Regions from separate parts of the Mesorhizobium sp. M1312 genome, predicted to be linked through region 1. Evidence: riboswitches for the same ligand, from Rfam matches in the RefSeq annotation. Region 1 holds a riboswitch; each other region holds the start of a gene.
What was found. Region 1 has a riboswitch for cobalamin ahead of metE (5-methyltetrahydropteroyltriglutamate--homocysteine S-methyltransferase). Riboswitches for the same ligand answer to the same signal wherever they lie in the genome.

Region 1 (7,707 bases):
GATCTGGGCCAGCTTCTGGGCACGCTCCTTCGCGGAGTAGCTCTTTCGGCCTGTTCGCGCTGACGGCGGTGCTTCAGTGGTCGCGGATGTCGGCTTGGCGCCGTTCTTGCGGGCAGGCACGCTCGCCTCAGCTCCTGGCTTCCTCGACCGCCGCGCTCTCGTCTTCGGTTTTGGCGTTTCCGCTTTGGCTGCCGGTTCGCTATGAACTACTGCTGACTCGGTTTCCAGGGGATTGGCCATGAAATGCTCCACTCGCGGTTTGTGCAAAGGTTCAGCATCAGGGGCCACGACAGTAGAGTCAACAAGCTGACGATTTAACGGCTCGACTTCCTTTGTTGTCTCGGCCATCGCCGCGGCGATGTCGAAATTGCCCCAGATGGAACGTGCGGATTTTTGATAATTGCGCTTTTGTTTGACTTCCACGGTGAATGGTCGCGTCTGCCGCCTCATAGTTCCTTCCTGAATAGAAGAATGAAGTCGCCGCTCGAATTTTTGGCGCTTCCTGCTTAGCGCGGAGCATTATCGTATAGCCGCTCAACGGGCAAGTGATGCCGGTCTTCGATGGCTGACCCATCTGGGGAGATTTGAGCGGCTTCGCGCGTCCTGCGCATGCCTGTTAGGCCGCCAAGTTTTCTGGGTTAGCAGGCGCGCCACTGTGGCTGCTTGGCTTGTACGGCGAGGCCATGGTTGAGTGAGGCGAAACAAATCCAGCCCCGCGGTCGATCCCGAAGCTTCCCACAATGGCGAAGAGAACATCTTCACTCGTTCCTTTTCAGCACAAGACCTTCCGTTCGCTATGGTCGGCTGCACTCGTTTCGAACCTTGGCACCCTTGTGGAAGGTGTGGCGGCGGCTTGGCTGATGACGAGCATCACCACCTCCCATGGAATGGTGGCGCTCGTCCAGTCATCGACCACCCTCCCCTACATGATCTTCTCGCTCGCGGCGGGAGCGCTCGCGGACAACTTTGATCGTCGCCGGATCATGTTGACTGCGCAACTGCTGATGGTCTGCGTATCCGCCTTCCTGGCGTTCCTGACCTATGCGGGGGAAATGACACCCTGGACCCTTCTGGGTCTCACCTTCTTGATCGGCTGTGGTTGGGCATTGCACGATCCCTCTTGGCAAGCCTCGATGGGAGATATCCTGCCTCGCGAACACCTGCCGAGCGCGGTTGCGCTCAACGGCATGAGCTACAATCTCATGCGCAGCATCGGGCCGGCGATTGGCGGCATAATCGTGGCCACAGCGGGTGCGGCCTTCGCGTTCCTCTTCAACGTCTTTTGCTACTTCGCTCTGATCACTGCGCTGTTGCGGTGGAAAGCCGTACGGGCACGACAAGCGCTGCCGCGGGAGGCTTTCGGCAGTGCGATGGCGGCGGGCTTCCGTTACGTGCTCTTGTCGCCGAACCTTCTCAAGGTGATGTGCCGGAGTTTCATTTTCGGCCTCACCGCCGTTGTCATTTTGGCTCTCCTGCCGTTGGTTGCGCGCGAACAGATCAAAGGGACCGCAGTCACCTACGGCGTGATGCTCGGCTTCTTCGGCCTGGGAGCGATTTGCGGCGCGCTCCTCATCGGGCGGGTCCGAGAAGTTCTCTCCAACGAATGGGTCATTCGCGGTGCGTTCTTTATATTGGCGATCAGCTGCTTCTTTCTGGCATGGAGTGAGCACGTTTGGCTGAGCTGTCTCCTCCTCATGCCGGCCGGTGCGGCTTGGATTCAATCATTCTCGCTGTTTAACGTCACAGTGCAGCTTTCGGCGCCGCGGTGGGTGGTTGGACGCGCCCTGTCTCTCTATCAGACGGCCACATACGGCGGCATGGCGGCGGGAAGCTGGCTTTGGGGCGAACTGGCGGATGTCCAAGGTGTTTCGGGAGCCTTCCTCGTGGCCAGCGTGGTTCTTGTGATTGGTGGACTGATGGGGATCGTTCTGCCTCAGCCGGATTTCGAAACGCTCAATCTGGATCCGACCAACAAGTTCAGCGAACCGACGCTGCAACTTGACCTGCGGCCACGAAGCGGTCCGATCATGGTGATGGTCGATTATCGTATCGATCAGAGAGATGTCCCAGAATTTCTCAGTGTGATGACATCGTGGCGAAAAGCCCGGCTGCGAGATGGCGCCAGACAATGGGCGTTGCTGCGTGACCTGGAAAAGCCCGAACTATGGACCGAGTGCTATCATGTGCCAACCTGGGTCGAGTATGTTCGCCACAACAATAGGCAGACCCGGGATGACCGAAATCGTTGCGCGCCTGGAAGCGCTGCACCGTGGCGATTGCCCGCCCAAGACGCATCACAAGATCGAACGCCAAACCGTGCGCGTGCACGACGATTTGCCGCTCAGGCCTCATTTGGACAGGACTTGAGCTGGCCCGGTGGTTTAAGCCGGGTTCCGTTGAGCCGGTGGGCTGCGAACAAGCAGTTCGAGACATTGGCCTCGATCACTTCGCAACACGCCGCTGCAGCGGGGGTGCTCCCCTCGAAGTCGTTGTGTCGTATCACCGAGGGCATCACGGCCAACACCTTCCACATGGGCAACAGCCTCGCCATTGAGCCGAATATAGTCGCGAGCAGATCACCAAAGAAGCGGTCGGAACCTCGGAACGAAGTTCGACGCCGTGGCGTTCGCATGATGCGGGAAGCAGCACCACGGCGCTTAGCGGTATGGTTGCCGCCGGCAGCCGACGAACTCCTATCCTCCTGGACCGCTGTGCGTCATTGCTTTGATTTACCGGCCGCTCAAGGCTCCCACAGTCTTCGCTTTCGAGACGACCTTTGGGAAAAATGCAACCGGAATTTAACATAACGACATAAACATTTCTTTATGCGACGTTGACAAGGAAGCGAACTGCTGTAATTGTCTCCCATGTCGTGGTTCTCCGTACGGCGCTGCCGCAGCGGAGCTAAGAGGGAAGCCGGTGCGATGCCGGCGCTGCCCCCGCAACTGTTAGCGGCGAGCCAACTCCACTCGTGTCACTGAGGCGAATAGCCTTGGGAAGACGGGTAGAAGCTATGACCCGCGAGCCAGGAGACCTGCCACGGCGAGTTACGTCCACGGGCGGGGTGTCTCGGTGGCCGCTGCAGCCTGGCGTTCGTGCCGGCCTGCTAGCGCCTTCCTTGTCACCGACGCCCCAACCATCGGGGTTGGCATGACTGTCTCTCAGCAAATTCCTGTAGCAACGCTCGGCGTGCCGCGCTTCGGTCGTAAGCGAGAACTGAAATTCGCGCTTGAAAGCTACTGGTCCGGAAAATCTTCCGCTGGCGACCTTCTCACCACTGCGAAGGCGCTGCGTGCCGCCAGCTGGGAGGAGCAGCGCGATCGCGGCGTGTCGAAAATCCCGTCGAACGACTTCTCGCTCTACGATCATGTGCTCGACACCGCAGTCATGGTCGGCGCCGTGCCAGCCCGTTACGCCTGGAATGGCGGCGAGGTCCCACTCGACATTTACTTCGCCATGGCGCGCGGCAACCAAGGTCAGACGGAGGATTGTGGACACGCTGGTCACCAGCCCGCGGCTCGTGGGCCTAGTGTAACCGCGATGGAAATGACCAAGTGGTTTGACACCAACTATCACTACATTGTGCCGGAACTAGACGATTATCAGACGTTCGCCCTTTCGTCGACGAAGCCGGTTGATTACTTCCTCGAGGCTAAAGCCCTCGGCATTCACACACGCCCAGTCATGCTTGGACCGATCACCTTCCTCAAGCTGGCGAAATCGCCTACGGAAGGCTTCGATCCCATCGCGCTCCTACCACGGCTTCTGCCCGTCTACGCGCAACTCCTGCGGAGCTTGAAGCTATCGGGTGCCGATTGGGTGCAGATCGATGAGCCAGCGCTTGTCCTCGATCTGAACCCGAACGAACGAGCTGCGTTCGAATACGCCTATGGCCAGCTGTCAAAAGCCGCGCCCGAGCTGAAGATCATGCTGGCTACCTATTTCGGGCCGCTGGGAGACAATCTCGAAACCGCGGTTTCTCTGCCCCTGGCCGGGCTGCATATTGATCTCGTGCGCGCTCCCGAGCAGCTGGAAACGGTGGGTCGGCTCGCTCCGAAGGATCTGGTGGTCTCGCTTGGCTTGATCGATGGCCGCAACGTCTGGCGTGCGAACCTGCCCGCCATTCTCGACCGCATCAAACCGATCGTCGCCGGCTGGCCCTTGGACCGCGTCGAGATCGCGCCTTCCTGCTCGATGCTGCATGTGCCGATCGACCTGCGCATGGAGACGGAACTCGAGGCGGACATCAGGTCGTGGCTCGCCTTCGCGGCCCAGAAGACCGACGAGCTGGTCTTGCTGGCCCGGGCCCTGTCCCAAGGCAGGGATGCGGTGGCGGGCGCGTTGAAAGCGTCTGCCGAGGCCGCCGCCACTCTCCTGACATCCACGAAGATCCATGACCCGCTTGTTGAGCGGCGGATCGCCAGCATTGACGACAGCATGAAGCGACGAGAGAGCGCTTTTGCCGAGCGCTCCAGAGTCCAGGCCGGCACGCTCGGGCTGCCGCCGTTCCCGACGACGACCATCGGGTCCTTCCCGCAGACGCCGCAGGTACGCAGGGCGCGGGCCGCTCATGCGAAGGGCCAGCTGAGCTATGTCGACTACGAGACCTTCATGAAGAAGGAGATCGAGGCTGCAATTCGCTGGCAGGAAGAGATCGGGCTGGACGTGCTGGTGCACGGTGAGTTCGAACGTACGACATGGTACAGCATTTCGGCGAGCAGCTGTCCGGCTTCGCCTTCACCCAGCATGCCTGGGTGCAGAGCTATGGGTCGCGTTACGTGCGCCCCCCCATCATCTTCGGCGACGTATCGAGGCCCAATCCGATGACGCTGCGCTGGTGGCAATTCGCCCAGTCGCTTACGGAAAACCCTGTGAAGGGAATGCTCACAGGCCCAGTGACCATTCTCAACTGGTCTTTTGTTCGCGACGACGTACCCCGCTCCGAAGCATGCCGCCAGATCGCGCTCGCCATCCGCGACGAAGTGACGGATCTCGAATGGTCCGGCGCAAGGATGATCCAGATCGACGAGGCCGCGTTTCGCGAAGGATTGCCACTGCGCAAATCTGACTGGAAAGTCTATCTCGACTGGACTGTCGAATGCTTCCGGATCGCTTCAACGGGTGTAAAGGACTCGACTCAAATCCATACCCACATGTGCTATTCGGAGTTCAACGAGATCATCGACGCGATCGCTGAAATGGATGCGGATGTCATTTCGATTGAGACGTCGCGCTCGAAAATGGAACTGCTGGACGCCTTCACGAGCTCCAAATATCCGAACGAAATCGGTCCCGGAGTCTATGACATTCACTCACCACGCGTCCCGGAAGTCGGCGAGATTTCGGATCTCATCATGCTTGCCCGCGAGCGACTGTCGGATGCCCAACTGTGGGTAAACCCGGACTGTGGCCTCAAAACACGCAAATGGGAGGAGGTCCGCCCTGCCCTCATGAACATGGTTGCTGCAGCACGCGCGCTCCGGGAGAAAGTGTAGGCCGGAGGGTTTCCTGGTTGCTCACCATGGGATGAGTTACCGGCTGCCGCATGTGGGCCGTGAATGTGCCAAAACGCGATCACATCCTTTGAAATAAGTCACTCGAGCGAGAATGTGCACTTTCCTTCGGCACGTGCAATTTCGTGTGCCAGGCGTTTATCGTTCGCTCGGCTTTTCGCAGCACCATCCAGGGTAAGCTTTGCTGACATTCATCAAAGTGCGATGGGCCACGCTCTTCAGCCTTGTTTGGGCTTCCGGGCGGCGGCTGCAAGCATCGCCTGACCGACGCGGCGGTCGCCTTGGGCGTTCAGCATTTCGCCGGCATTGCAGATATCACGTGCCTCCTTGTTCTGGCTGAGCTTGGCTTTGCCTACAAGGCGGGTGATCTCGATCTCCAGGCCGATGATCGCCTTGACCATAGTGTCGATGAAGTCCTTCGGCGCGTTACCCATCTTCCACGGGACAGGCTGGGTCGCCTCGTGCCTGTGGGTCAGTTTGGCGACATTGCGGCGGACATAGCGTTCGTCGTCGTGGATTGTGATCCATCCATATGCATGTGCGACGAGGTAGTTCCAGGTCGGCACCTGCTTCTGGAACTCCTGCTTGCTCGGATACCACTGCGGCGAAATGTAGGCGTCGGCGGCGCGGAACACCACGAGCACCTCATCGCCGGTCGTCAGGTCCTGCCAAACTGGATTGTTGCGTGCGACGTGGCAGCGAAGGGTACCGTTTTGTCCCTGTGACGTGTCGAGTTGGAAGGGGATGTGATTGGCGTCGAGACCGCTCCGGCCATGGGTTATCAGCACACCAAGTGCGTTGTTCTCGATCAGTTCGTAAAGGACTTCTCGGCTCGGTTCATCGAAATGCGCGGGTAAATACATGACAGGTTCCTTCACTGGCCGCCGGCTTCGCTGTTCACCGGTTGACATCCGATGGCAAGCGTTCCAACGCGGCGGCGATCTGGCGCTTCGCTGCTGAGGGCAGAGGCAGGATGGGACGCGGGGGGTCGGCACGGCAAATGTCGAGCAATTCGGCAAGTGCAAAGACGACGCGAAGGCTCGAGAACTCCTTGAAGAGGCTCCAGAGCGGCGCAAGCGTGGCATCGATCCGTCGCGCTTCGGCCGCATCGCCCTGTTGCGCCGCCCTGACGATCTTGACGCAGACCTCGGGCAGGATGCCGGCGAGGACGCTGTACCATGTGTCGGCGCCGGCGATTAGGGCCTCTGCGGCGTTCCAGTCGCCGCTGTAGCCGATCGAGAACCCTTCCGGCACAGTGCGCCTCTGGTCGGCCAGATGGCTCTTGATCGCATCGCCCTTGTCTGTCGGATTCTTGATAGCAACGATCCCCCGCAGCTTTGCCAGGCGGCTGACGAGTGCGGGGGTGAAACGGAAATGCGTCGTTCCTGGATTGTCGTAGACGACGATCGGCAGGCCACTTTCGCGCGCCACAGTGGAGAAATGTTCGAACACCTCGTCATCAGTGAGCGGGGTGTAAGAGGCGGCGGCAAGCAACCCCGCGGCAGCTCCAAGGGCCTTGGCGTCCTGCGCGAGCCTCACTGCTTCGTCGGTGCGCAGCGCGCCCACACCCACCACGACCGGCATTCGCCCGGCGGTTTCGTTTAAGGTCTCGGCGAGCGCCCGTCGCCGTTCCTCGGGCGACAGATACATGTAGGTGCCGGTGCTGCCGAGAAGACCGATGGAATCGACCTGAGCGGCGCAAAGCCTGGCAATGAGGTTGCGCAGAGCAACGGTATCGACACGGCCGTCACGATCGGTCGGCGTGATGGGAAACGCGGAAAGACCGCTCAGGAATGCCATGGCAAGGCTCCAGGTTTGTGCGTGAGCGCAGGACTGGCCGGGCGACAGGCCATCACAAGGCGTCCAGAGCCCGGCGCAGGTCGGCGATTAGGTCATCGGCGTCCTCAAGACCCACCGAGAGACGCATGAGGTCCTCGCCGACTCCATCGGCCAGGTGCGCATCCTTGCGGATCGGCTGACGAGCACGGGTCAGGCTTGCCGGATGATAGATGAGGCTGTCGGCATCACCGAGGCTGATAGCCCGGGTGATCAGGTTGAGCCGGTCCATCATCCGGCGCGCGCCCTCGAACCCAGCGTGGAGGCCAAAGGCCAACATCCCCGACCCTTGGGACATCTGCTTTCGCGCCGTCACCTGATCAGGGTGCGAGTCGAGGAAGGGATAACTCACCCATGC
Region 2 (7,707 bases), on a different contig from region 1:
ATACGCATCGGCCACGGCGGCCACGGCCCGAGCTTCGGCGCCAAACGGATGCGCGAGATCGCCAACGGCTATCTCAGGCGGACAGACGGGATCGGCGCATAAGAGGCTTCCTGCCAGGCGAGACAGGCAAGACCCCGACACGTCCGTCAAGATTCTGGTTGCCCGCCAGAGCATCTTCGAGAAGACTGGTGAAGGCCGACAGACGGCCTCAAGCAAACGGATTGTCTCGATGGTCACCCGCGGCTTCTCGTCAGGACGAAAGCCCCCGACGGACACGGATGCGCGCATCCCGCCGGGGCAGTATCTCGAGCAAGGATTCCCGGTGCTGTCGGCCGGGCCGACGCCGCACGTGCGCACCGAGGACTGGTCGTTCACGCTCAAGCATGGACCGCGGCCGATCAAGAAGTGGAACTGGACAGAGTTCAACACGCTGCCTTTGACCAAGATGACCCGCGACATCCATTGCGTGACCGCATGGACAAAGTTCGACACGGCATGGCAGGGCGTGCTGGTCGACGATATTCTGGCGGATGCCGGCATTAAGCCACTGAGCCCCTTCATGCTGGCGCTGTCGTTTGACGGCTACACCACCAACGTGCCGACGAAGGATCTCACCGCCGGCAAGGCGATGGTGGCTCTGCTTTACGAAGGCAAGCCGATCACGCCGGACCATGGCGGCCCGGCGCGGCTGCTGGTTCCGCATCTCTATTTCTGGAAGTCGGCCAAATGGCTGAACGGGCTGCAGTTCACCGAACGTGACGAGCCGGGGTTCTGGGAATTGCGCGGCTATCACATCTATGGCGACCCGTGGCGCGAGCAGCGCTATACGGGCGATCCATGAGCGACGGGCCGGCGGCGCAGTCGCCCTGGCAGACCGTCACCATCCGGCGCATCGAAAAGCGCACGCCGCGCGTCACCAGCTTTTTCCTCGAGCCGTCGCGGCCCTTCGGCTATCGTGCCGGGCAGCATGTCGATGTCAGGCTGACGGCGCCGGACGGATATCAGGCGCGTCGCTCCTACTCGATCGCCTCGGCGCCGGAAGCCGGCGAAACGATCGAACTGGCGATCGAAAGGCTTGATGATGGCGAGGTCTCGCCGTTCTTCCACGATGTCGCGGCGGTCGGCGACGAGGTCGAACTGCGCGGACCGCTCGGCGGCCACTTCGTCTGGTCCGACAGCGACGGCGGCCCGCTTCTGCTGGTCGGCGGCGGCTCGGGCGTGGTGCCGCTGACGGCGATGATCCGCCATCGCACCGCGCGCAGATCGGCGGTGCCCGTGGCACTGGTGTTTTCCGCACGGGTCTGGGACGAGGTGATCTTTCGCGACGAGCTGATCGACTTCCACGATCGCCGTGACGGCTTCGATCTGGTGTTGGCGCTGACTCGCGAGCCGGCCCGGCGCCCGGCGGACTATTCGCGGCGGGTCGATGCCGGAATGATGGAGCAATCAATGGCACGGCTGCCCGCGCCGCCCAGGTTCGCCTTTGTCTGCGGCTCGAATGCCTTCGTGTCGGCCGCCGCCCAGGCGCTGATCGATGCCGGCGTTCCGGCAAGCCTCATCCGCACCGAGCGCTACGGGGTCTGAGCGCCCGTCGGTCAGGCGTCGATTTCCAGCGCCGACAGCGGCCTTGAGCAGCAGGCGAGGATAAAACCGTCGTCGATCTCGTGATCGAGGATGCCGCCATTGTGGCTCATCTCGACTGTGCCCGAGACCTTTTTCACCTTGCAGGTTCCGCACAGACCGAACTCGCAGGCCGCCGGGATGCGCACGCCCGATGCGCGCGCCGTCTGCAGCACGGTCTGGCCGGCAACGCAGTCCGCATCGACATCCGAAAGCGAAAAGCGGATCGGCGTTGCGGCCTCGGCAGGCGCCTCGACCCCGCCCTCTGCCGGCCCACCCTTTGCCGGCAAACCGAATGGAGCCGGTATTTCCTCCACCGCAGGGGCCGCAAAGCTTTCCTGATGGTAATTGGCCATCTCGAAGCCGGCCGCCTCCAGCATCTGCCGCACGGCGCGCATGAACGGGTCGGGACCGCAGCAGAAAATTTCGCGCTCACGAAAATCGGGCGCCAGCAGCGGCAGCCGTATCGCGTCGATCCGGCCCATGTGGCCGAACCAGCCTTCGCGGCTGGACCGCTCCTCGATCATGAAGCCGAGCGTCAGGCCCGGCATGCGGCTGCCGAGCAGTTCGAGCTCCTTGCGGAAGATGATCTCCTCGGGCTTTCGCGCGCAGTTGACGAAGCCGACATCGGTCCATGGCGCGCAATCGTTCAGCCAGCGCAGCATCGACATCATCGGCGTCACGCCGGAGCCGGCCGAAATGAACAGATACTTAGCCGCGGGGTGGCTGTGCAGCGAAAAGTCGCCGGTCGGCCCATAGGCTTTCACGTGAACGCCGGGTTTCAGATTGTCGAACATCCAGCGCGTGCCGAGGCTGCCGGCCTGCGCTTTCACCGTCACCGCGATCGAGAACGGCCGCGACGGCGAGGACGACAGCGTATAGGTCCGCATCAGCGGGCCCTCGGTGGTCGGCAATTCCAGCGTCACGAACTGCCCCGGTCTGTAGCGGAACCAGGTCTGGTTGTCGGAGCGGAAGGTGAAGGTCTTCACGTCCGGCGCCTCGTCGCTGACGCCGATCACTTCCAGCACCTGGAGCCTGTCGTTCCAGGGCGCCATCTCGTCGAGATGGCGGTAGAGGCCAAGGTCTGTCATCGCATTCATACCCTTGACCTTTCTCAGGCGACGCTGCGCAACGCCGCCCGGCCGTCCTCGGCAAGCCGCGGCCCGATGAAGAAGGCGTACCATTCGACGAACTGGATGACGCCGCCCTCATGCAGTTCAGAATAGGGGCCGGGCTCGTAGGCCGGCGACAGGATGCCGAAGGCGTTTTCCTCGACGATGCGGCGGTCCTGATCGTTGGTCTCGGTCCAGACATGGGTGAGTTCGGCGAGATCGTAATCGACGCCTTCGACCGCGTCCTTGTGGACGAGCCATTTGGTGGTGACGGCCGTTTCCGTGGCGCTGATCGGCAGCACGCGGAAGGTGACGGCATGATCGCCGAGAATATGGTTCCAGGTCGTCGGATAGTGGTAGAGCAGCAGCGAGCCGATGCGCTCGGTCGAAACGCTGTCGGAAAGGTTCTTCTTCACCGCGCGTCTTCCCGTCATCGTGTAGCTGACGGCATCGCGCAGCAGCGGCGCGCGGGTGGCACGATACTGCCCTGCCGGATCGATGCGGAACCTGCTCGGCAAGCCCGCCGCCTCGCATTTCGCCCAGTGCGCGAGCATCTCCGGATCGCTGTCGGCGCCCTGCACGCCAGTCACGGTCGGCGCTTCCGGGAAGGTCTTGCACAGTTCCGGATGGTTACCGGCGCAATGGTAGCACTCGCGGTTGTTCTCCCAGACGAGCTTCCAGTTGCCCTTCTCGACGATGGTCGATTCGAAGGCGATCTTTGCCTCGCGCAGCCGGTGCGGCAGGAGGTAGGGCTCGATCATGGCGCGCATCGGCGCGAAATCGGCGGGTTCCTTGGCCAGGCAGATGAAGATGTAGCCGCCAACGCTTTCGCAAGCCACTGGCTTTAGGCTGAACTGGCCCTTGTCGAAGCCCTCCGCCATCTGCCTTGCGAACAAAAGCCGGCCGTCCAGCTCGTAGGTCCACTGGTGATAGGGGCAGACGAGCTTTGCCGCCGTACCCTTGTCGGCATTGCAGACGCGGCTGCCGCGATGCCGGCAGGAATTGTGGAACGCATTGATCTTGCCTTGCTGGTCGCGAACCAGCACGAGCGGATAGTCGCCGATCTGCGCGGTGATGTAGCTGCCCGGCTTCGGCAACTCGCAATCGTGGCCGATGAACAGCCAGTCGCGATACCAGATCAGCTCCATGTCGAGCTTGAAGAAATCGGGATCGGTATAGAAGGGCTGCTCGAGCGAGTAGCCTTCCCTGCGGCCGTGCAAGAGCCTCAGCATGTCGTTGCGCGCATCCATGTCCTGTCCTCATAGCCGTCGCATCGGCCCGAAATCGGAATCGATTTCGGAAAGCACCATGCGCAATTCAAAGTCCGGGAGCCTACTTTGTGCGTCCGAATGGACGCACATCGCTCCAAAGCTGAACTGGTGGTGATGGAGGGAGGATCGGCCGCCAGCCGGCGACAGGGCCGGGCATGCATCATCCACCTCTTGACCGCCCACCGCGATCAGTCGAGTCTAGAAATCTCGGGCTGGTTTCCGGGCTCTGGAGTGTCCTTGCGGACTCATCGCGACACCTTCCCAGGCTTGTGGCCCAGTGGTCTCCCGTTGCGACTTGAACTCCACCACCGTTGCGGGGGCAGCGCCGGGTTCTGACCGGCTTCCCAATTCTCCGCTTCGTCGTCACCAAGCGGCACCTGAGATGGCGTGATCTAATCATGACGGCCGGCTGACTGTCGGCATGAAAGCGACATCGTATCCATGCGGCGCGACACGACCGGCGAAACCTGTGGGCCGGGATTTGAGGGGGATGAAATTGCACCCGGCTGCGAGCGCTGCCGGTTCTGAAAGCATGCCGGATTTACCCATTGCAGGCGCCAAAGTGGTTAACGATTCGACAACAACTCAGCACCGGCTTTTTAAGCCGCTTCTAAAATCGAACCGAACGGTTCGTTTCTGTTGACGATGCGTGCATGACGCTGTGAACGCAGGTTCGGCAATCCGTCAATGGTCGAACGGCGCCCTTTGGCATAACCGTCTGAAAACAAAACGTAAGGCGGTGCCGTTAGAAGCCTCTGGTACAATTTCAAGGTGTAGATTCTTGGTCCACACGGAACAACTTCGTGATTGGAATCTGCCGAATAGCCTTCCCACATCGGGGCTGTCCGAACGACGAGAATTCCTCCCAAGACACGCCGCTAGACGGACGGAAAACTAAAGATACTGGAGTACCAAAAATGAAAAAGATTGCTCTTACTGCCGTCGCCGTTCTGGCCATCACCGGCAACGCCTTTGCCGCTGGCAGCGACCATTATGGGTCCAACGGCGCCAACCAGCCGGCCGCTGCGGTCGACAGCTTGTACACGGCTTCCATTCAGAAGCCGACTCACGCTGAAAAGCCCGTTGTCCAGGGCGCAGACCGCAACCTTTTCGGCAACAATTAACAGCTGATCCCAGGTCATGATCCCGAAAAGTGGAAACCGGTTTTCGGAAAAGATCGTGGTCAAACAAGACAGAGCGGCGGCCAGGCCCGCCGCTCGGGATCTGAAAATTCAGGAGTACTAGAAATGAAGAAGATCATTCTTGCCACCGCCGCCATTCTGGCCATCTCCGGCAGCGGTTTTGCCGGCAGCGACAATTTTGGATCGAACGGCGCCAACCAGCCGGCCGCTGCGGTCGACAACAGCTCGTACACCGCTTCGATTCAGAATTCGGCTTCGGCGCAGAATCCGGTTCCGGCTGACGAGAAGCCCGTCAATGGCAGCGACCGTAATCTTTTCGGCAACAACTAATGTCGATCCCAGCAGCGGCCGCGGCATTGTCTTTTATCAAGACCAGGCCGGCCGCTGATGGAAAAAAGAAAATCCAGGAGTACTGAAATGAAGAAGATCGTTCTTACCGCTGCCGCACTTTTGATTGCTGCCGGCAGCGCCTATGCCCGCAACGACAACGTTGGCGGAACCGACATCAACAAGCAGGCGACCGTCAACGTCGACAACACGCAGACGTCCTCGGTAGGCAATACCGGCTCGCCGGTCTACAAGCTGCTCAATTCGTCGGGCGACGTACAGAAGTCCGCCCCGGAGGGCAGCGACCGGAACTTGTTCGGCCGCTAACAGCGAGCTGAATGCACAAGAGCGGCGGGCCTTGCCTGCCGATCTTGTTTTTGCCATCGCCAAATTGCGTGTATCCAGCAGTTTGGCTGCCGCCGTCAGGCTGCCTTTGCTTCCGCCTTGTGGAGTGTGAAGGAATGCCCGTCGGCATCGAAAATATGCAGATCGCCGGCATCGGCATTCAACCGCAGCGCAGCACCACGCTTGACCTCGACATTGCCGGGCAGCTTGGTCACCAGCGGCAGGTCGGCGCGGCCGATGTCGACATAGACGAGCTGAACCTCGCCGAGCTGCTCGACATAATCCACCGTTCCCTCGAAAAGGTAGTCCGTCCCGGTGGCGATCATCAGATCCTCGGGCCGCACGCCGAAGCTCACCGAAGCGCCCTTCGCTGAGGCCGGCGTGGCGATCGGCACCGTCGCCTTGCGCCCGCCGACATGACTGACGACGGTCGGGTCGCCTGATTTATCGATCGTCGCCGGCAGGATGTTCATTGCCGGCGAGCCGATGAACTGGGCAACGAACAGATTGCCGGGTTTCTTGTAGAGATCCATCGGCGTGCCGACCTGCTCGATATGGCCCTCCTTGAGCACGACGATGCGGTCCGCCAGCGTCATCGCCTCGACCTGGTCGTGGGTGACGTAGATCATCGTTGTAGCCGGCATCGACTCCTTGAGCTTGGCGATCTCGATGCGGGTGGCGACGCGCAGTGCCGCGTCGAGGTTCGACAGCGGCTCGTCGAACAGGAAGACTTTAGGGTTGCGCACGATTGCGCGGCCGATGGCGACACGCTGGCGCTGGCCGCCCGACATCGCCTTCGGCAGGCGGTCGAGATATTTGGTCAGCTGCAGGATTTCCGCCGCCTGGCGCACCCGCTTGTCGATCTCGGCCTTGCTCTCCTTACCGATCTTCATCGAGAACGCCATGTTGTCGTAGACGGTCATGTGCGGGTAAAGCGCATAGGACTGGAACACCATGGCGATGCCGCGCTTCGACGGTGGCACGTCGTTGACCACCTCGCCGTCGATTTTGAGCTCGCCGGAGGTGATTTCCTCAAGCCCGGCGATCGACCGCAGCAAGGTCGACTTGCCACAGCCGGAAGGGCCGACGAAGACGATGAACTCGCCCGACTTTATGTCGAGGTCGATGCCGTGGAGAATGTTGAGATTGCCGTATGATTTCTTCACTTGCCTTAGCGTGACATCGGCCATGATTCCCTCCAGTGAATCGCAAATTTAGCTGATACGCCCGAACCAGGCGCCGTAGCCGCCGAGACGGATAGAGCCGACGCCAGTCTGTCCCGAAAACCCGTGCCCCGGCAAGGGTTGCAGCGAGCGTCCGCCGAGATCGATTTCGGCCGGTCGGCTGCCGAGATTGAAGACGCAGACGATCTGCTCATTGCCCTCGCGACGCGTGAAGGCGACCGTATCGCCCTGGCTTTCGATGAAGTCGATATCGCCCTTGGCCAGCGCCGGATGCAGACGGCGGAAGGCAAGAAAGCGCCGGTAATGTTCGAGCAGCGAGCTGTCGTCGCCCTGCTGCACATCGACCGCTTGCGAAAGGTGCTTGGCGGGCACGGGCAGCCATGGCTTTGCCTTGGAGAAGCCGCCATTGCTGTCGTCGCCATTCCAGACCATCGGCGTGCGGCAGCCGTCGCGACCCTTGAATTCCGGCCAGAAGCGGATGCCGTAGGGGTCCTGCAGGTCCTCGAATTGCAATTCCGCTTCGCCCAGGCCAAGTTCCTCGCCCTGATAGATGCAGACCGAGCCACGCAGCGACATCAGCAGCGCCGAGATCACCTTGAGATAAGCGGTCCGGTCAGCCTCGCCCGCCGCCCAGCGCGAGGCAGTGCGCATCACGTCATGGTTGGAGAAGGCCCAGCACGACCAGCCGTCGCTGGCGACCTTGCCG
Region 3 (7,707 bases), on a different contig from region 1:
AGCTGCGCGCTCGCCGGCGTCAGCCCGCGTATCTGCAAGCTGCCGCGGGCGGTCACTTCCATGATGCCGTTGCCGTGCCGCAAGGCCGATTCACCGAGTCCGATCAAGGATTTCGACGAGAGTCCTCCAGCGACCGGGTTGAGCCGCACCAGAAGACCGTCGCCGGTCTCCATCGGCGCGGACAGAGCGGGGCAGGCGCCGCGTCGGGAGAAGGCGTTCATGCCGCCACCCCCTGGGCTTCGGCGATCAAGGCGGCGAGATCGTCGTCGATGGAATTGCGCAGCGGGTGCCACAGACCGCGCCGCCGTGCCGACAATAAGCGCTCGGCGATGACTTTCGCGGCGGAAGGATTTTCGCGCAGGATGAAGGCGCGAACCAGGGGGTCGCCGAGATAGGCGTCGTGCACGGCCTCGATCAGCGTGCCAGATATGGCATGGGTGGTCTCGGCGAAACCGACCAGTCGGTCGACTGTCTCGGCGAATTCCGAGGCGCCGCGCGGGCCGTGCCGCATCTGGCCGGCAATGAAGCGCGGATTGACGGCACGCGCGCGCACGACCCGGGACACGGCGTCACTGATCGAACGCGGCTTCGGCTTTTGCGGGTCCGTGGTGTCGAGGACGATCACGTCGGCGTTCTTGCCGAGTGCCGCAAGCGCCGCTGAAAAACCGCCGATGAAGGCGACGTCGGCGGAACCTTCCAAAATGTCGCGGCCGGGATCGTCGCCGGTGTGGACGAGAAGGTCGGCCTCGGCAACGCGGCCCTCGAAAGCGCCGGGCGCCAAAATACCTTCGCCCTCAGCGCCGCCATAGGCATGCGAGGTGGCCTCGAGATAGGCGCGGCCGATCTCTTCGCGCGCGGCCCAGTCGCCGCTCGACAGCAAATCCTCGACGCCGGCGCCGTAGGTGCCGGGCGAGGTGCCGAAAATGCGCGGGCTGATCTTCCCGTCGGCCTGGGTCTTGGCTGCGAGCGGGTTTTCGGAAGCGTCCTCGTCGCGGGCGGCGACGGCGTTGGCGGCCGCATCGATCAGCGCGATCTGGGTCGGGAACATGTCACGGAACAGGCCTGAAATGCGCCAGGTGACATCGACGCGCGGCCGGCCAAGGGTGGCTGGCGGCAGCACCTCGATGCCGGTGACGCGGCCGGTGGCGGAATCCCATTGCGGCCGGCAGCCCATCAGCGCCAGCCCTTGCGCGATCTCTTCGCCGCCGGTGCGCAGCGAGGCCGAGCCCCACAGGTCGATGACCAGCGAGCGCGGCCAGTCGCCATGCGATTGCATGTAGCTGCGCAAGACCTCGTCGGAGGCCGCCCTGCCGAGATCGAAGGATGTCGGCGTTGGCAGGGTGCGCGGGTCTGATGTGAACAGGTTGCGGCCGGTCGGCAGGACATCGCGCCGGCCACGCGCCGGCGCGCCGGCAGGACCTGCAGCGACATGGCGGCCGTCGAGGGCCGCGATCAGCGCAGACTTCTCCGCCGCCGCACTTTGCTGGCGCAGCGGATCGGTTTCGCCCTCGGGCGAGCGGCCATAGATGTGCAGGCCGTCCTTGACGGCGAAATCCTTGAGGTCGCAGAGCCAGGCGTCGATGCGGCGCAGCGCTTCATCGGGTGCGTCGGTTCCGGCGACGCCGGCTTCGGAGGCGAGGCCGGTCTTTTGCGCGGTTTCGACGATCAGCTTCGCCAGGCGGTCGCGGCGGCGGCGGTCGAGCCCGTCAGCCTGGGCATATTCGTCGACCAGCCGTTCAAGCTGGTGCTGGTTCTCGTCCAGCCCGGCGCCGGTCAGCGGCGGCGGCAAATGACCGAGAGTGACGGCGGCAATGCGCCGCTTGGCCTGTGCTGCCTCGCCAGGGTTGGAGACGATGAAGGGATAGATGACGGGCAGGGGGCCGGTGACGATCTCGGGGAAACAGGTTTCGCTGAGTGCAACGGTTTTTCCGGGCAGCCATTCCAGTGTGCCGTGGGCGCCGATATGGATGAGGGCATGGACGCCGACTGTCTTGCGCAGCCAGAGGCCGAAGGCGATCAGCGCATGACGGGGTGGCAATGTCGGGTCGTGGTAGTCGGCGCGGCGGTCGACTGAGCGCCCGCGATCGGGCGCGACGGCCACGGTGATGTTGCCGAAGGTCGCGGCGCGGAAGGGGAATTTTGCCGCGGTAAGCGCTTGAACACCCCCCTCTGTCCTGCCGGACATCTCCCCCGCAAGGGGGGAGATTGCGCGGTCGTCTCTGCCTTCGCCAACTACTAAGGGTGTTAAGAGAGAGCCGTTGTTGAAGCTGCCAATCTCCCCCCTTGCGGGGGAGATGTCCGGCAGGACAGAGGGGGGTGCCTGGCGCAGACCTGTCTCATCTTCCGCATTCCCCCAAGCCGCCTCTACCGCAGCGATTGCAGCCGTCGGCAATTCCGTGGAGAAGGCCAGATAGTCCTCCAGCCCCAACCCTTCGCCACCACGCTCTAACTCATCCAGCAACGCGCGCGGCGTTTGCGGATTCCCTTCAACGGTGTAGCCCTGTTCGCTCAAGTCGTGCAGCATTGCCAGCACGCTGGACGGCACGTCGAGGCCGACGGCGTAGCCGGTGCGGCCGGGGGCGCTCGGATAGTCGGGGATCAGGATGGCCAGCTTGCGTTCCGCGCGCGGCGTACGCTGCAGGCGGATGAAGGCTTGGACACGGTTCGCCACCTGCGCCACCCTATCTGGCTCCGGCCGGTTGGCGAAGGCGCGGAAGGCCAGTGCGGCGTCGGTTTCGACCTCGCCCTTGAAGGAGATGGCGCCGGCAAGGATGCGGCCGTCGAGCTCGGGCAGGACGACGTGCATGGCGAGGTCGGCGGGCGCGAGGCCACGCTGATTGTTTTGCCAGATGTCACGGCGTGTCGTCGCGACGATGACCTGGAATACCGGCACACCCGCACGGTCGAACAGGGTTTCGACACCGGGCTCGGCGCCGGAGGCGAACGCCGTGGCCGTGATGATGGCGGCAGGGTTTAGCGCGGCAAGCGCGGTTTCGACAAAGGCGAGCGATGCCGGGTCTTTGAGGCTCGAGACGAAGATCGGCACGGGGGCCATACCGCGCTGCCGCAGGGCTTCAAAAAGGGAGTCGATGGGCGCGACATCGGCGGCGAGCAACATCGAGCGGTAGAAGAGAATTGGCACGACATCACCCTCCCCCTCGAGGGGAGGGTGGCCCGCAGGGCCGGGTGGGGTCGTTGCGGCAGTGCTCGACGTTTTTTGCTGTTGGCGCGCTTCACAGGCGACCCCACCCCCGGCCTGCCGCCGGACCCTCCCCTCAAGGGGGAGGGGGACGGCACCGCGTCCCGGCTGATAGTAGCCCGCTTTCAGCACGCTGACAGGTTCAGCGAGCGCCACACCTGATCCGGCGAGACTTGCCAGCCTCTGCACCAATGCCGTCATATTCTCCGGGCCGCCCTCGCGAAAATAATCGAGCAGGCCCTCGAGTTCCTCGCGCGGCAGCGTCGAGCATTCGATCAGCCGCAGATCCTCGTCGCGGCATTCGCCGGGCAGCAGCGCCAGTTTTATGCCGCGTGCGCGGGCGGTCGAGGCGAGCTGGTCGCAGCCGTAGCGCCACCAGTCGTAACCGCCGAGGATGCGCACCAAAATAACCCTCGCGTGCCGGGCGACGCTGTCGATCCACAGGTCGACGGACATCGGATGGCGCAGATCGCGCAAAGCCGCCAGCCGCATCGACGGCAAGCGATCCGCGTCCGCCGTCCACGCCGCCGCCAGCCCGGCCAGATCGCTGTCGGTGAAGGACAGCGCCACGACATCCGCAGGCGTCTGCCTGAGGTCAACAGGCTCGGCGAGATCGTCGAGCGAGGCGGATGTTGTGGTGAGGATGTGCATCGCGGCTCGTGCCCGAGGTCAGCCGGCGAGGATACGCTCGATGGCCGGGCGGTTCAGCCCTTTGAGGCCGATGACGACGAGACGCGAGCGGCGGTCGTCTTCAGCGGTCCAGGCGCGGTCGTAATAGTGATTGACGCGCGGACCGACGGCCTGCAGCAACAGCCGCATCGGTTTGCCGCCGACCTCGACGAAACCCTTGACGCGCAGCACGTTTTCTTCCTCCGCCGCGGTGGCGACGCGCAAAGCCAGCTCATCGGGATTGGCGATCGACGGAATGTCGATGACGAAGGAGTCGAAGTCATCATGCTCGTGGTCGAGCTCGTCGTCGTGGTGGGTCTTGCGGTTCTCGATATCGTCCTCGACGGCGAGGCCGAGGCCGAGCAGCACAGATGGATCGACCTTGCCTTGCGAGGTCGGCACGATCTTGACGGCGCGCGCGGTGTGCTCGCCGATGATGGCATTGGCACGGGCTGAGCCGGCGGCGTCCATCAGGTCACTCTTCGACAATATGATCAGGTCGGCGCAGGCGAGCTGGTCCTCGAATACCTCCTCGACCGGATCGTCGTGGTCGAGCATCTCGTCCTGCGCGCGCTGCGCCTGGAGGGCGTCCATGTCGTTGGCAACGCGGCCACCTGCCAGCGCCGGTCCGTCGACCACGGCGATGACGCCGTCGACTGTCACCCGGCTCTTCACCGTCGGCCACTGGAAGGCCTGGACCAGCGGCTTCGGCAAAGCGAGGCCGGAGGTCTCGATCAGGATATGGTCGACCCTCGGCATCAGCGACAGGATCTTGTCGAGCGCCGGGACGAAATCATCGGCGACGGTGCAGCAGATGCAGCCATTGGCCAGCTCGACGATATTTTCCTCGGGGCAGGTGTCGATGCCGCAGCCTTTCAGGATTTCGCCGTCGATGCCGATGTCGCCGAACTCGTTGACGATGATGGCCAGCCGCTTGCCCCCGGCGTTTTCGAGCAGATGGCGGATCAGCGTCGTCTTGCCGGCGCCGAGGAAGCCGGTGACGACGGTGCAGGGCACGCGGGAGACGGAAGTGGTCATATCTGATCCTTCAAAAGGTCGAGGGGAGGAATGCGGGCGACGAGGCCGCGCTTCAGGCAGTCGGGGCGGCCGCGCCATGGAATGAGGCCGTCCGTCGAGGTGGCGAAGAGCTTTGCGCCGGCGACGAGATCGGCGCCGCTGGTCGCGGTCAGGTCGCCAAAGACATAGCTCCAGCAGCCGTCGCGCAGGATCGCGGCACTCAGCCGGCGCTTGCAGTTGCCGAGGCATTCGACGGTGCGGATTTGGATGTTTTCGCCGGATACGGCGCGGCGCGTGTCGTCGGCAAGCAGTTCGCCGGCGCGGGGATGGCCATCGGAGCCGGTCTCATCGCGGCACGAGGCGCAGACGATCACCGTGACGCCGGCTAAGGCATCACTATCGCCGGACAATGCGCCCGCTGTCTCAGCCGAAAAACTGCTGTCGCGTTCCAAATCAGGCTCCTTGCCCGGAAAACCCGCCAGGCGATCGGATTCTTATGTCCTAGACGGCAGGTCTCCTGGCTCGCGGGTCATCGCCTTGGTGCCGCCTTCCCGGGACCGTCCCAGTGGTTTTCGGCCTTGGCTCGTCGCTTACAGTTGCGGGGACAGCCGCGGATTTGAAATCGGAATTTCGCACCGCATTCCCTCTTGGCTCCTCCCTTTGCCGAGAGGAGACCGTCTGAACCGGATTTAGGCTTGTGCAGGCAGTCGTGTCAACGCACGTCTACGGCGCGGCGATATTGGCGAGAGCCGAACCAAGATCCCCCGCAGGCGTCACCTCGATGCGTTCCAGGCCGAGCCAACCCTGCATCAGCTTCAATTCCTCGAAGAGTTCGGCGGCGGTTTGCGGCGGCGCGCCGGGCTCGGCATAGGCGGCATGGACACGCAGCACGCCGGCCGGGCGGTCGGCCTTGAGGTCGATGCGCGCCACGATCTTTTCGCCGAGCAGGAACGGCAGCACATAGTAACCGTATTGGCGCTTTTCGGCAGGGGTGTAGATCTCGATGCGATAGCGGAAGTCGAACAGTCTTTCCGTACGCGCCCGTTCGAAGACAACCGGATCGAACGGAGCGAGCAGCGCGCGCGTCTCGATTTTGCGCGGAAAACGGGCGTCCTTGTGAAGATAGGCCGGCTTGTCCCAGCCTTCCACGCTCACCGGCAAGAGGTCGCCGGCGTCGACCAGTTCTTCGATGCGGCCCTTGATGTCGGCGGGAGAGAGGCGGAAATAGTCCCGCAGGTCGCCTGCTGTCGCGACGCCGTGGGCGCGGGCGGAGATGCGCAGCAATTCGCGGTGCGCATCCTCAGGGGAGGGCACCGGCAAGCTGAGTATTGTCGGCGGCAGCACGCGTTCCGGCAGATCGTAGAGCCGCTCGAAGCCGCGACGTGACGCCGTGGTGATGCGGCCGGCCCAGAACAGCCATTCGAAAGCATGTTTGGCGTCGCTCCAGCCCCACCAGCCGCCCGAGCCTTTCTGGCCTTCGAGAGCCGATGCAGCGATCGGGCCGCGATCAATGACCTCGCGATAGATGTCTTCAATGTAGGCGGCGCGTTCGCGGCCCCACTTGGCCAGGCCGTTATACATTTCCTCGCCGCGCTCGGCCCGCTCCATGCGCCAGCGCATCAGCGGATAGGTTTCAACCGGCAGAAATGAGGCTTCGTGCGCCCAGTATTCGAAGACCGTGCGCTTGCGCGTCACGGCGGCGTTGTCGAGCAGCGCAAGCGGGTAAGGGCCAAGCCGCGAATAGAGCGGCATATAGTGGGCGCGCACCACCGCACTGACGGAATCGATCTGCAGCAGGCCGGTGCGGGTAAGCACACGGGCCAGATGGCGGCGATCAGGCGTGCCGTTGGGGCGAGGATCGGTGAACCCTTGTGCGGCCAGCGCGATGCGCCGGGCCATGGCGAGCGAGATTTTTTCCTTCATGCAGACGGCACTCTGTTGGCTTTCGACCAAAGGTTGGGACGATGATTCCGCGCCATGCTAGCAGGGTTTTGGCGGCATCTATGTCAGGAGAGGAAAGTGGAGTAAAAAGCGAAGGAAATCAAACCGGAGAGACCAGTTTATCCGGATATGCCGTCCAGGACCGTGTTTTGAACAAGGTTTGACTTGCTTCGCCGAAAGCCCTGCGCTAACCCTCGCCGCGTTGCAGCATAGAGCCTCCTAAACGGTTCAGTGGTTAAACTGTCACGCTTCCGCAAGTGGGTCCGGTGCTGTAATCAGAGTGGATTGGCCGCCAACGGAAAGCTGCAGCATGAACGCATTGTTGAGTTCGTACCTGCCCATCGTCCTGTTCATCGGTGTGGCGCTGGTTGTCGGCCTGGCGCTGCTTGCCGCACCCTTCCTGGTGGCCTACCGCAACCCCGATCCGGAAAAGCTTTCCGCCTATGAGTGCGGCTTCAATTCGTTCGACGACGCCCGCATGAAGTTCGACATCCGCTTCTACCTGGTGTCGATCCTGTTCATCATCTTCGATCTGGAGGTGGCCTTCCTGTTTCCATGGGCAGTGTCTTTCAGCCAGATCGGCATGCTCGGTTTCTGGTCGATGATGGTGTTTTTGGCGGTGCTGACCATCGGCTTTGCCTATGAATGGAAGAAAGGAGCGCTGGAATGGGATTGAGCGACAATTCCGGCACGCTCGTCGCGCCGAAGCCAAAAGGCATTCTCGACCCCAGCACCGGAAAGCCGGTGGGGGCGAATGATCCTTTCTTCCTCGAGATCAACAACGAGCTTGCAGACAAGGGTTTTCTCGTCACCTCGACCGAGGCGCTGATCACCTGGGCCCGCAGCGGCTCGCTAATGTTCATGACCTTCGGTCTTGCCTG
Region 4 (7,707 bases), on a different contig from region 1:
GCCGGAAAAATGGCGAAGCAGGATGCCGCGCTCGCCAAGCACCGAAAACAGGCCGGCGGCGGCTGCCAGCCTGATATAGCGAAACAGCGTGGTGCCGCCGGCGACCGGGACGCCGAAGCGGCCGAACAGCGCATCGAGCCGCGCTGCATCCTCGGCCAAACGCCGCCGCATCTCGGCCTGCCAGCTGCTGTCGGCAAGCGCGCGGATACCGTATTCGAGCGCCGGGCCGGCGACCGCCCATGGCCCGAACTGCGCCTCGAGCCGTTCGACCGTCAGCGCGTCGGCCAGTGCAAAGCCGAGCCGCAGGCCGGCGAGGCCAAAGAACTTGCCGAAGGAACGCAGTACGACGATGCCGCCTTGCTCGACATCGCCGGTCAGGCTCTCGCCAAGCGGGCCGACATCCATGAACGCCTCGTCGACGACCAGCAACCCGCCTCTGGCGCGCAATTTTTTGGCAAGCTCAAGCAGCCTCTCGCGCTCGACAATACGCCCGTCCGGATTGTTGGGATTGACGACGATGGCGAGGTCGGCCCCTGCCAGGACCCCGAAATCATCGACCTCCGTCACAGCATGGCCGGCGATCGCCGCTGCCCGCTGATGTTCGGCATAGGTCGGCCCGAGCACCAGCGCCTTGCCGGGGCTCACAAGCGAGGCGACGCGCGGCAACAGGATCTGCGTGCCGGGCGCCGCCACCACATTCGCTGCCGATGGCGCGCCATAGGCGCTTGCCGCGATGTCGGCCAGATCACGGACCCGCGCAGCTTCCGGCAATCTGGACAGGGCGGTGGCGGGCAGATCGAAAAACGGATAGGAGTGCGGATTGATACCGGTCGAGAGGTCGACGAAGGGTTGTGGCGCGCGGGGGAAAAGCGTCCTCGCCCGGCCAAGGCTTCCGCCGTGATCCACCACTGCCGCCGTTCCATCAAGAGACTTCATGTCGATCCTGACCGCTTTCCTGTCACTGGTTATTGAATTCGCCGTCGGCTACCCGGCCTGGCTGTTCGGCGCCATCGGCCATCCCGTCACCTGGTTTGGCAGGCTGATATCCTTTCTCGACCGCAGGCTCAACCGCGCCACCGATTCCGACGCCGTCCGTCGGCGGCGCGGCGTTGAGGCGCTGCTGATCATCGTGCTGGTGCCGGCCACCATCGCGTTCGCGGTGGAAACCACGCTTGCGGGCATTCCGGCCGGATTGATCCTCACGGCGATTTTGGCGACATCGCTGCTGTCACAGAAGAGCCTGGCCGAGCATGTCGAGGCGGTCGCCGACGGGCTCGACAATGGTGGACTCGACATCGGCCGTGTTGCCGTCTCGCGGATCGTCGGCCGCGACCCAGAAAAGCTCGACAGACCCGGCGTCTGCCGCGCGGCGATCGAAAGCCTGGCAGAGAATTTTTCCGACGGCGTCGTCGCACCCGTCTTCTGGATCGGCGTCGGCGGGCTGGCCGGCGGCGTCGCTTACAAGGCCGCCAATACCGCTGATTCGATGATCGGCCACCGCACGCCGCGCCACGAGGCTTTCGGCCGGGCAGCAGCGCGCTTCGACGATCTGATCAACCTGCCGGCGTCGCGGCTGACCGCGCTGCTCATCGTGCTCGCCGCCTTCCTCGTCAAAGGCGCCGATGCCGGCAATGCCTGGCGCACCGTGCAGCGAGACGCGAAAAAGCACCGCTCGCCCAATGCCGGCTGGCCGGAGGCCGCGATGGCCGGCGCGCTCGGCCTGGCGCTCGCTGGCCCGCGTTCCTATGACGGCGTCATGGTCGACGACGCGTTCATGGGCGAAGGCGGCCGCCGCGATGTCGAGAGCATGGACATCAGGCGGGCGCTGAAACTCTACCGAGTCGCCGACTTTCTGCTGATCGCGCTGTTCGGCTTGCTGTCGGTGATCGTCATCGCTGCGTGACGTTTAATCCGGTCGAGATCGGCTAAAACATAAACCCGCCTCAAAGGCGGGTCGCTGGCGCGAATCTGCACCATGAATAAATTCCTAGCATAACTGCCGTCACAAAGCAATTGATTTCGGGCCACGACGTGGCCAATCGCTTCAGGTTTGCGCTGCCCCTCATCGCCCTGCCGGGCACTTCTCCCCGTATAGTGACGGGGAGAAGAACGCCTTCGCAAAGGATTTCGCCAATCTCCAGCGTTGCAGAAAGGGTGCCGAGGGTCGCGACAAGCCCCTTCTCCCCGTCGCTATACGGGGAGAAGGTGCCGGCAGGCGGATGAGGGGCAGCGCCGACATCGACAATTGGTCATTCCAACATGAGTTGGAGGTTATCTTTGTCTGAAGCCATTGCGCTACCCCAGCGCGCGGGCAAAACCTCTCAGAACTCTATGCCTTGCTGTGCCTTCACGCCGGCGGAAAAGTGATGCTTGGTCACGCCCATCTCGGTGACCAGATCGGCGGCATCGACCAGCGCCGGCTTGGCGTTGCGGCCGGTGACGACGACATGCAGGTTTTCGCGGCGCCCTTTCAGCGCCGCTATCACCATCTCCAGATCGAGGTAGTCGTATCGCAGCGCGATGTTCAACTCGTCGAGCACCAGAAGGCTGATCGATGGATCGGCCATCAGCTCTAGCACCTTGGCCCAGGCCGCCTCGGCTGCCGCGATGTCGCGCTTCAGATCCTGGGTTTCCCAGGTGAAGCCCTCGCCCATCGTGTGCCAGACGACCCGATCGCCGAAAGCGGCAAAGGCGTCCTTCTCGCCGGTGTGCCATTTGCCCTTGATGAACTGGACAACGCCGACGCGCTTACCGTAGCCGATCATCCTCAGCGCCAGCCCGAAGGCGGCAGTGGTCTTGCCCTTGCCGGGCCCGGTGTTGACGATCAGCAGCCCCTTCTCGACCGTCTTTGCCGCGACCTCGGCGTCCTGCACCGCCTTGCGCTTGGCCATCTTGGCGCGGTGGCGTTCCTCGTCCTTGGGATCGATAGTATCAGCCATGTCACTTCACCTTGAGAGGCAGCCCCGCCACCATCAGCAGCACCGTATCGGACACTGCCGCAACTTGCTGGTTGAGCCGGCCGGCGGCATCGCGAAACCGGCGAGCCAACGCATTGTCCGGCACAATGCCCTGGCCGACCTCGTTGGAAACCACGAACCACGGCCCGCGCGGCCGCGACAGCAAATCCACCAGCCCTCGGCATTCAGCCTCAACGTCATCTTCGGCCAGCATATGGTTGGTCAGCCACAAAGTCAGGCAGTCGATCAGGACAGGCCGGTCGGCAGGCAGCGTCTCGATCGCACCGACGAGATCGAGCGGCGCGTCGATGGTCGTCCAGCCCTCGCCGCGCCGCGACCGGTGCAGCGCGATACGCTCGCGCATCTCGCCGTCATAGGCTTGCGCCGTGGCGATATAGGTCCACGGCGCCGGACAGGCCGTCACCAATCTTTCGGCATGCGCGCTCTTGCCGGAGCGCGCACCGCCGATGACTAGGGTCAGCGTCCCGCCGGAAGCAACGCGATCAGGCAAAGCTGTCGCGCAGGCCGGTCGTCGTGCCGGTCAAGCGGCCGCGCACCACGCCGACGACCGCGCCGAGCGCCAGCCAGAACACCAGATTGGTCAGCGTCACCGCCACCACGAACTGGTGGTGCAGGCCTTCCGGGATCGGCGACTCGAAACTGTCGGGCTGCGGCGCGCCGACGATATGCGGCGCCACGATCAACGCTACGGCAATCAGCGCCAGCGGCAGCGACTTGCGGAAGGCAAGCAGGCCGAGGCCGGCCGCCGTCGCCACCACCGTCGCCATCCACCAGATCTGGCGCTGGGTGAGATCGGCCGCCGGCATTGCCGGCAGTTCGGGCGGCAGGCCAAGATTCGGTGCCAGCGTGAACACCGCAAAGCCGGCAAGGCCCCAGAACACGCCCTGACGCCAATTGCCGATGCCGCCGGCGAACTCCGAAGCGGCGACCAGGATCAGCGCAAAGCCGATGCCGGTGACGACATTCGCAACGACATTGAAAGCGAAGCGCTCGAAGCCATCGGCTGGCGCCCAGCCTTCGTCTTCCTCGGTGGCTGCTTCAGCCGGCATCGGTGCGGCGCTGCTCATGGCATTTTCTGCCGATGCGGCGGTGCTCATGGCATTGGTGTCTGGCGCTGCCGGTGCGGCGGCATGGTCATGCGTGTGGCCGCCGCCGGCCTGTTCGTAAACTTCCGCCTTGAGGATGAGCGGCACCGTGGCGTAGGCCTGCATGCAGGCGAGAACGACGCCAGCCACTAGCCCTGCGATCGCCGCGATGAACACGACGTTGCGAAACAGTGTCATGATGTCAGCCTCTCGTCAGTGGCAGGGGAACGCCATCGAATGGCGATAGTCGTGAGCGGCATTGTGGACCGCATCGATATGCGAGAAGCCGACAAAGCCCATGACGAAAATGCCGAGAAATGCAGCAAGCGCCAGCTGCATGAAGCGCGACTGCGAGGAGACGGAAGCGCCGAGCGAGACGGAAGCGGTATTCATGTCTTGTCCTTTCGCCCTCCACCCGAGGGCATAGAAGTCAGTTCTCCTGTCGCCGGCAGGTCTCCTGGCTCGCGGATCAGCGCCCTTCCCCACCTTCCCGAAGAAACTCTTCAGTGGCACATGGAGAGGACTACCGCACACAGTTGCGGGGGCAGCCACGGCATTGGGCAAACAATTCGCCCTCACCGCATTCCCTTTAGAGCGCCGTGCGTCCGAATGGACGCACAAAGGACGCTCTAACACTTAGACTCTGCGCATGACCTTTCCGGAACCGATTCCGGTTCCGGGATCATGCGCGGCTCCAAAACGGAACCGACGACAGCTGCGACTATAGGCAGAATCGTCGCGCCCGGCAAACCAAATTCCGCCAGCTACCAGCGCGAATGCGCCGTATCGGCAGATCAGCCGGCCGGCCCCGCGATTGACAATTTTCGCGGCCGGGTGTCGGCTGGGGCACCACAGGAAGTCGGTCATGCGACCCAGCCCGAGCAAGCGCGATTCCTATAACGGTTTGACGCGACTTGAACCGACGCTGCCGTCATCGGCCTACTGGGACATCGAGGCCTATCAGCGCGATCTCGACGCCATCTGGTATCGAAGCTGGCTGCTCGTCTGCCGCGAGGTCGACCTTGCCCAGCCGCTGGCGTTCAGGACCTTCCGTGTCGGCACGCAGGAGATCCTCGTGCTGCGCGACGAGACCGGCGAGCTGCGCGCCTTACACAACACCTGCCGGCATCGCGGCTCGCAGCTTTGCCGGGAAAGCGAAGGGCGGCTGAAGGCGCGGCTCATCACTTGCCCCTATCACGCCTGGTCCTATTCGCTGCGCGGCGATCTCGTGCGCGTGCCGTCGAGATCGCTGCCTGAAGGCTTCGACAAGGCCGATCATCCACTCTACCGCGTGGCGCTGTCGATGTGGCGCGGTTTCGTCTTCATCAATCTCAGGGAAGATGCCGCCGGTTCGGCCGAAACATCCTTCGATCCGGCATCCGGCAATCTCGCCAACTGGCCGCTGGAAACGCTGGTGTCCGGCCATGTGCTGCGCAAGGTGATGAACTGCGACTGGAAGATCTTCTGGGAGAACTTCAACGAGTGCCTGCATTGCCCAGGCGTCCACAAGGACCTGTCGCGGCTGGTGCCGATCTATGGCCGCGGTCTGATGGGGCGGCACGACGACCCCGAATGGTCCCGTCACGCTGGCAATGATGCCCCGGAGTTTTCCGGCGGGCTGCGGGCCGGAGCCGAGACATGGTCGCGCGACGGGCGCGTCCACGGCCCGGTCTTTCCCGACCTGACTTCAGCCGAGCGTTCCGCCGGGCAGACCTATGCCACCAACCTGCCGTCGATGTTCATCGTCGGCCATGTCGACTATGTCAGGACCGTGCGGCTGGTGCCGCTTGGACCGGAGCAGACCGAACTGACCGCCGAATGGCTTTTTTCGCCCGAAGCGATCGCCGATCCGACGACGGATATCGACAACATCGTCGCCTTTGGTAGCCAGGTGCTGGAGGAAGACGCCGATATCTGCGAGATCAACCAGAAAGGCCTGCGCTCGATGCGCCACAACGCCGGCGTGCTGATGCCCGAGGAATATGAATTGCTTCGCTTCCACAACTGGGTACGCGAGCGGCATGCAATGCTTTCACCCAAGCCCTGAACATCAAAGGGATTTGGCCCGCCTTCTTTTGTCCTGGGCAACCATGATAGTCGTCTTGCAGTGCTGAATCAGATTGCGAGACCATGAGCATTTCTACGCCGACCATTCAGGACCGATCCACGCGCATCATCGCCATCGACGTCGCCCGCGGCATCGCTTTGCTTGCCATGGCGAGCTACCATTTCACCTGGGATCTCGAATTCTTCGGCTACACCGATCCCGGCCTGACCGCCTTCGGCTGGTGGAAATTCTACGCGCGCTGCATCGCTTCGACCTTCCTGTTCCTGGTCGGCGTCAGCCTGTTCCTCGCCCATGGCAAACTGATCCGCTGGAACGGCTTCTGGAAACGCTTCGCCATGGTCGCCGGGGCGGCGCTCGCCATATCGGCTGCCACAAGGCTTGCCACGCCGGACAGTTTTATCTTCTTCGGTATCCTGCACGAGATCGCGCTCGCCAGCCTGCTCGGGCTGGCTTTTCTGCGGCTGCCGGCGCTGCTGACGCTTGTTGTCGCAGCTTTCGTCATCACCGCGCCGCTCTACCTCAGGTCCGGTATCTTTGACCATCCGGCCCTGTGGTGGGTCGGCCTGTCGGCAACCAACCCGCGCTCCAATGACTATGTCCCGCTGTTTCCATGGTTCGGCGCCGTGCTTGTGGGTATCGCGGCGGCAAAATTCGCCTCCGCTTCCGGCGTGCTGACGCGGCTGGCGGGCCTGACGCCCGGCCGCTGGACCAACCCGCTGGTCTTTATCGGCCGGCACAGCCTCGCCTTCTATCTGATCCACCAGCCGGTACTGATCGGCTCGGTCTGGCTGCTTTCGCAAGTCATGCCGGCACCGATCGAGACCAGGCAGGTCACCTTCCTGAAAGAATGCCAGACATCGTGCGAGCAATCGCGCGACACGGGGTTCTGCTCCAGCTATTGTGTGTGCATGCTCGATACGCTCGAGGGCGAGGCCACGCTTGATCGACTCTACCGCAACGACCAGGCTGCGGAATGGAAGGCACATCTCGACGAGCTCGCCGGCGCCTGCACTGCCAAAGCCGACAGCACTTTGATGGAGGGAGGAGCACAATGACCGACCATCAACAGAAACCGGGGCAGCCGAGACCGGGGCTCATACCATGGCCGCCGCTGATCTATGTCGCGGCCATCGCCGTCAGCATCGCGCTTGGCTTGCTCTATCCGCTGCCGTGGATCGGTGGCCTTTTGGGCGACATCCTGTTCGCGGCCGGCTGGGTGGCATTGTTCGGCGTCGTCGCGCTCTGGTTCACGGCGATCCGCACCATGATCCGGGCAAAGACGACGCTCCACCCAAACGCCGTGCCGGATCACCTGGTAACATCAGGCCCCTTCGCCGTCAGCCGCAACCCGATATATCTGGCCAACACGCTGCTGATGATCGGCGTAGCCCTTGTCTCGGGGATCGTATGGTTCCTGCCGCTGGCGATCATCGCCGCCTTCGCAACGCAGAAAATGGCGATCGAGGGCGAGGAAAGAGTTCTGACGGCGAAATTCGGTAAGAAATACCGGGACTACGCGAAAAGGGTGCGGCGCTGGATCTGAGGCGTGCGGCAAGGTCTTTTCAGAATTCGCTCT

Region 2: linked by a shared signal. The riboswitch ahead of NKH36_RS01310 (aromatic ring-hydroxylating oxygenase subunit alpha) and the one ahead of metE (5-methyltetrahydropteroyltriglutamate--homocysteine S-methyltransferase) in region 1 are both predicted to bind cobalamin.
Region 3: linked by a shared signal. The riboswitch ahead of NKH36_RS03795 (DUF1636 family protein) and the one ahead of metE (5-methyltetrahydropteroyltriglutamate--homocysteine S-methyltransferase) in region 1 are both predicted to bind cobalamin.
Region 4: linked by a shared signal. The riboswitch ahead of NKH36_RS03615 (CbtB domain-containing protein) and the one ahead of metE (5-methyltetrahydropteroyltriglutamate--homocysteine S-methyltransferase) in region 1 are both predicted to bind cobalamin.

The regions. Positions count from the first base shown of each region.
Region 1 covers NZ_JAMYLQ010000058.1:6,500-14,206, forward strand. Annotated here, with positions in the region: gene NKH36_RS33495 (transposase) at 1-120, opposite strand, end outside; partial or broken gene NKH36_RS33500 (MFS transporter) at 741-2,367, shown strand; cobalamin riboswitch at 2,857-3,056, shown strand; partial or broken gene metE (5-methyltetrahydropteroyltriglutamate--homocysteine S-methyltransferase) at 3,151-5,495, shown strand; gene NKH36_RS33510 (FMN-binding negative transcriptional regulator) at 5,732-6,376, opposite strand; gene NKH36_RS33515 (dihydrodipicolinate synthase family protein) at 6,411-7,313, opposite strand; gene NKH36_RS33520 (trans-sulfuration enzyme family protein) at 7,366-7,707, opposite strand, start outside.
Region 2 covers NZ_JAMYLQ010000001.1:253,369-261,075, forward strand. Annotated here, with positions in the region: gene NKH36_RS01290 (MBL fold metallo-hydrolase) at 1-102, shown strand, start outside; gene NKH36_RS01295 (molybdopterin-dependent oxidoreductase) at 230-841, shown strand; gene NKH36_RS01300 (FAD-binding oxidoreductase) at 838-1,584, shown strand; gene NKH36_RS01305 (FAD-binding oxidoreductase) at 1,596-2,711, opposite strand; gene NKH36_RS01310 (aromatic ring-hydroxylating oxygenase subunit alpha) at 2,735-3,982, opposite strand; cobalamin riboswitch at 4,197-4,399, opposite strand; gene NKH36_RS01315 (DUF680 domain-containing protein) at 4,921-5,127, shown strand; gene NKH36_RS01320 (DUF680 domain-containing protein) at 5,251-5,475, shown strand; gene NKH36_RS01325 (DUF680 domain-containing protein) at 5,563-5,799, shown strand; gene NKH36_RS01330 (ABC transporter ATP-binding protein) at 5,895-7,007, opposite strand; gene bglA (beta-galactosidase BglA) at 7,032-7,707, opposite strand, start outside.
Region 3 covers NZ_JAMYLQ010000002.1:225,701-233,407, reverse strand. Annotated here, with positions in the region: gene cobG (precorrin-3B synthase) at 1-221, opposite strand, end outside; gene NKH36_RS03805 (cobaltochelatase subunit CobN) at 218-3,850, opposite strand; gene cobW (cobalamin biosynthesis protein CobW) at 3,869-4,906, opposite strand; gene NKH36_RS03795 (DUF1636 family protein) at 4,903-5,337, opposite strand; cobalamin riboswitch at 5,376-5,579, opposite strand; gene NKH36_RS03790 (winged helix-turn-helix domain-containing protein) at 5,609-6,808, opposite strand; gene NKH36_RS03785 (NADH-quinone oxidoreductase subunit A) at 7,137-7,502, shown strand; gene NKH36_RS03780 (NuoB/complex I 20 kDa subunit family protein) at 7,493-7,707, shown strand, end outside.
Region 4 covers NZ_JAMYLQ010000002.1:184,720-192,426, forward strand. Annotated here, with positions in the region: gene cobD (threonine-phosphate decarboxylase CobD) at 1-936, opposite strand, end outside; gene cbiB (adenosylcobinamide-phosphate synthase CbiB) at 935-1,903, shown strand; gene cobO (cob(I)yrinic acid a,c-diamide adenosyltransferase) at 2,322-2,939, opposite strand; gene cobU (bifunctional adenosylcobinamide kinase/adenosylcobinamide-phosphate guanylyltransferase) at 2,941-3,438, opposite strand; gene NKH36_RS03610 (CbtA family protein) at 3,461-4,261, opposite strand; gene NKH36_RS03615 (CbtB domain-containing protein) at 4,277-4,456, opposite strand; cobalamin riboswitch at 4,494-4,696, opposite strand; gene NKH36_RS03620 (aromatic ring-hydroxylating oxygenase subunit alpha) at 4,929-6,110, shown strand; gene NKH36_RS03625 (acetyltransferase domain-containing protein) at 6,194-7,186, shown strand; gene NKH36_RS03630 (methyltransferase family protein) at 7,183-7,674, shown strand.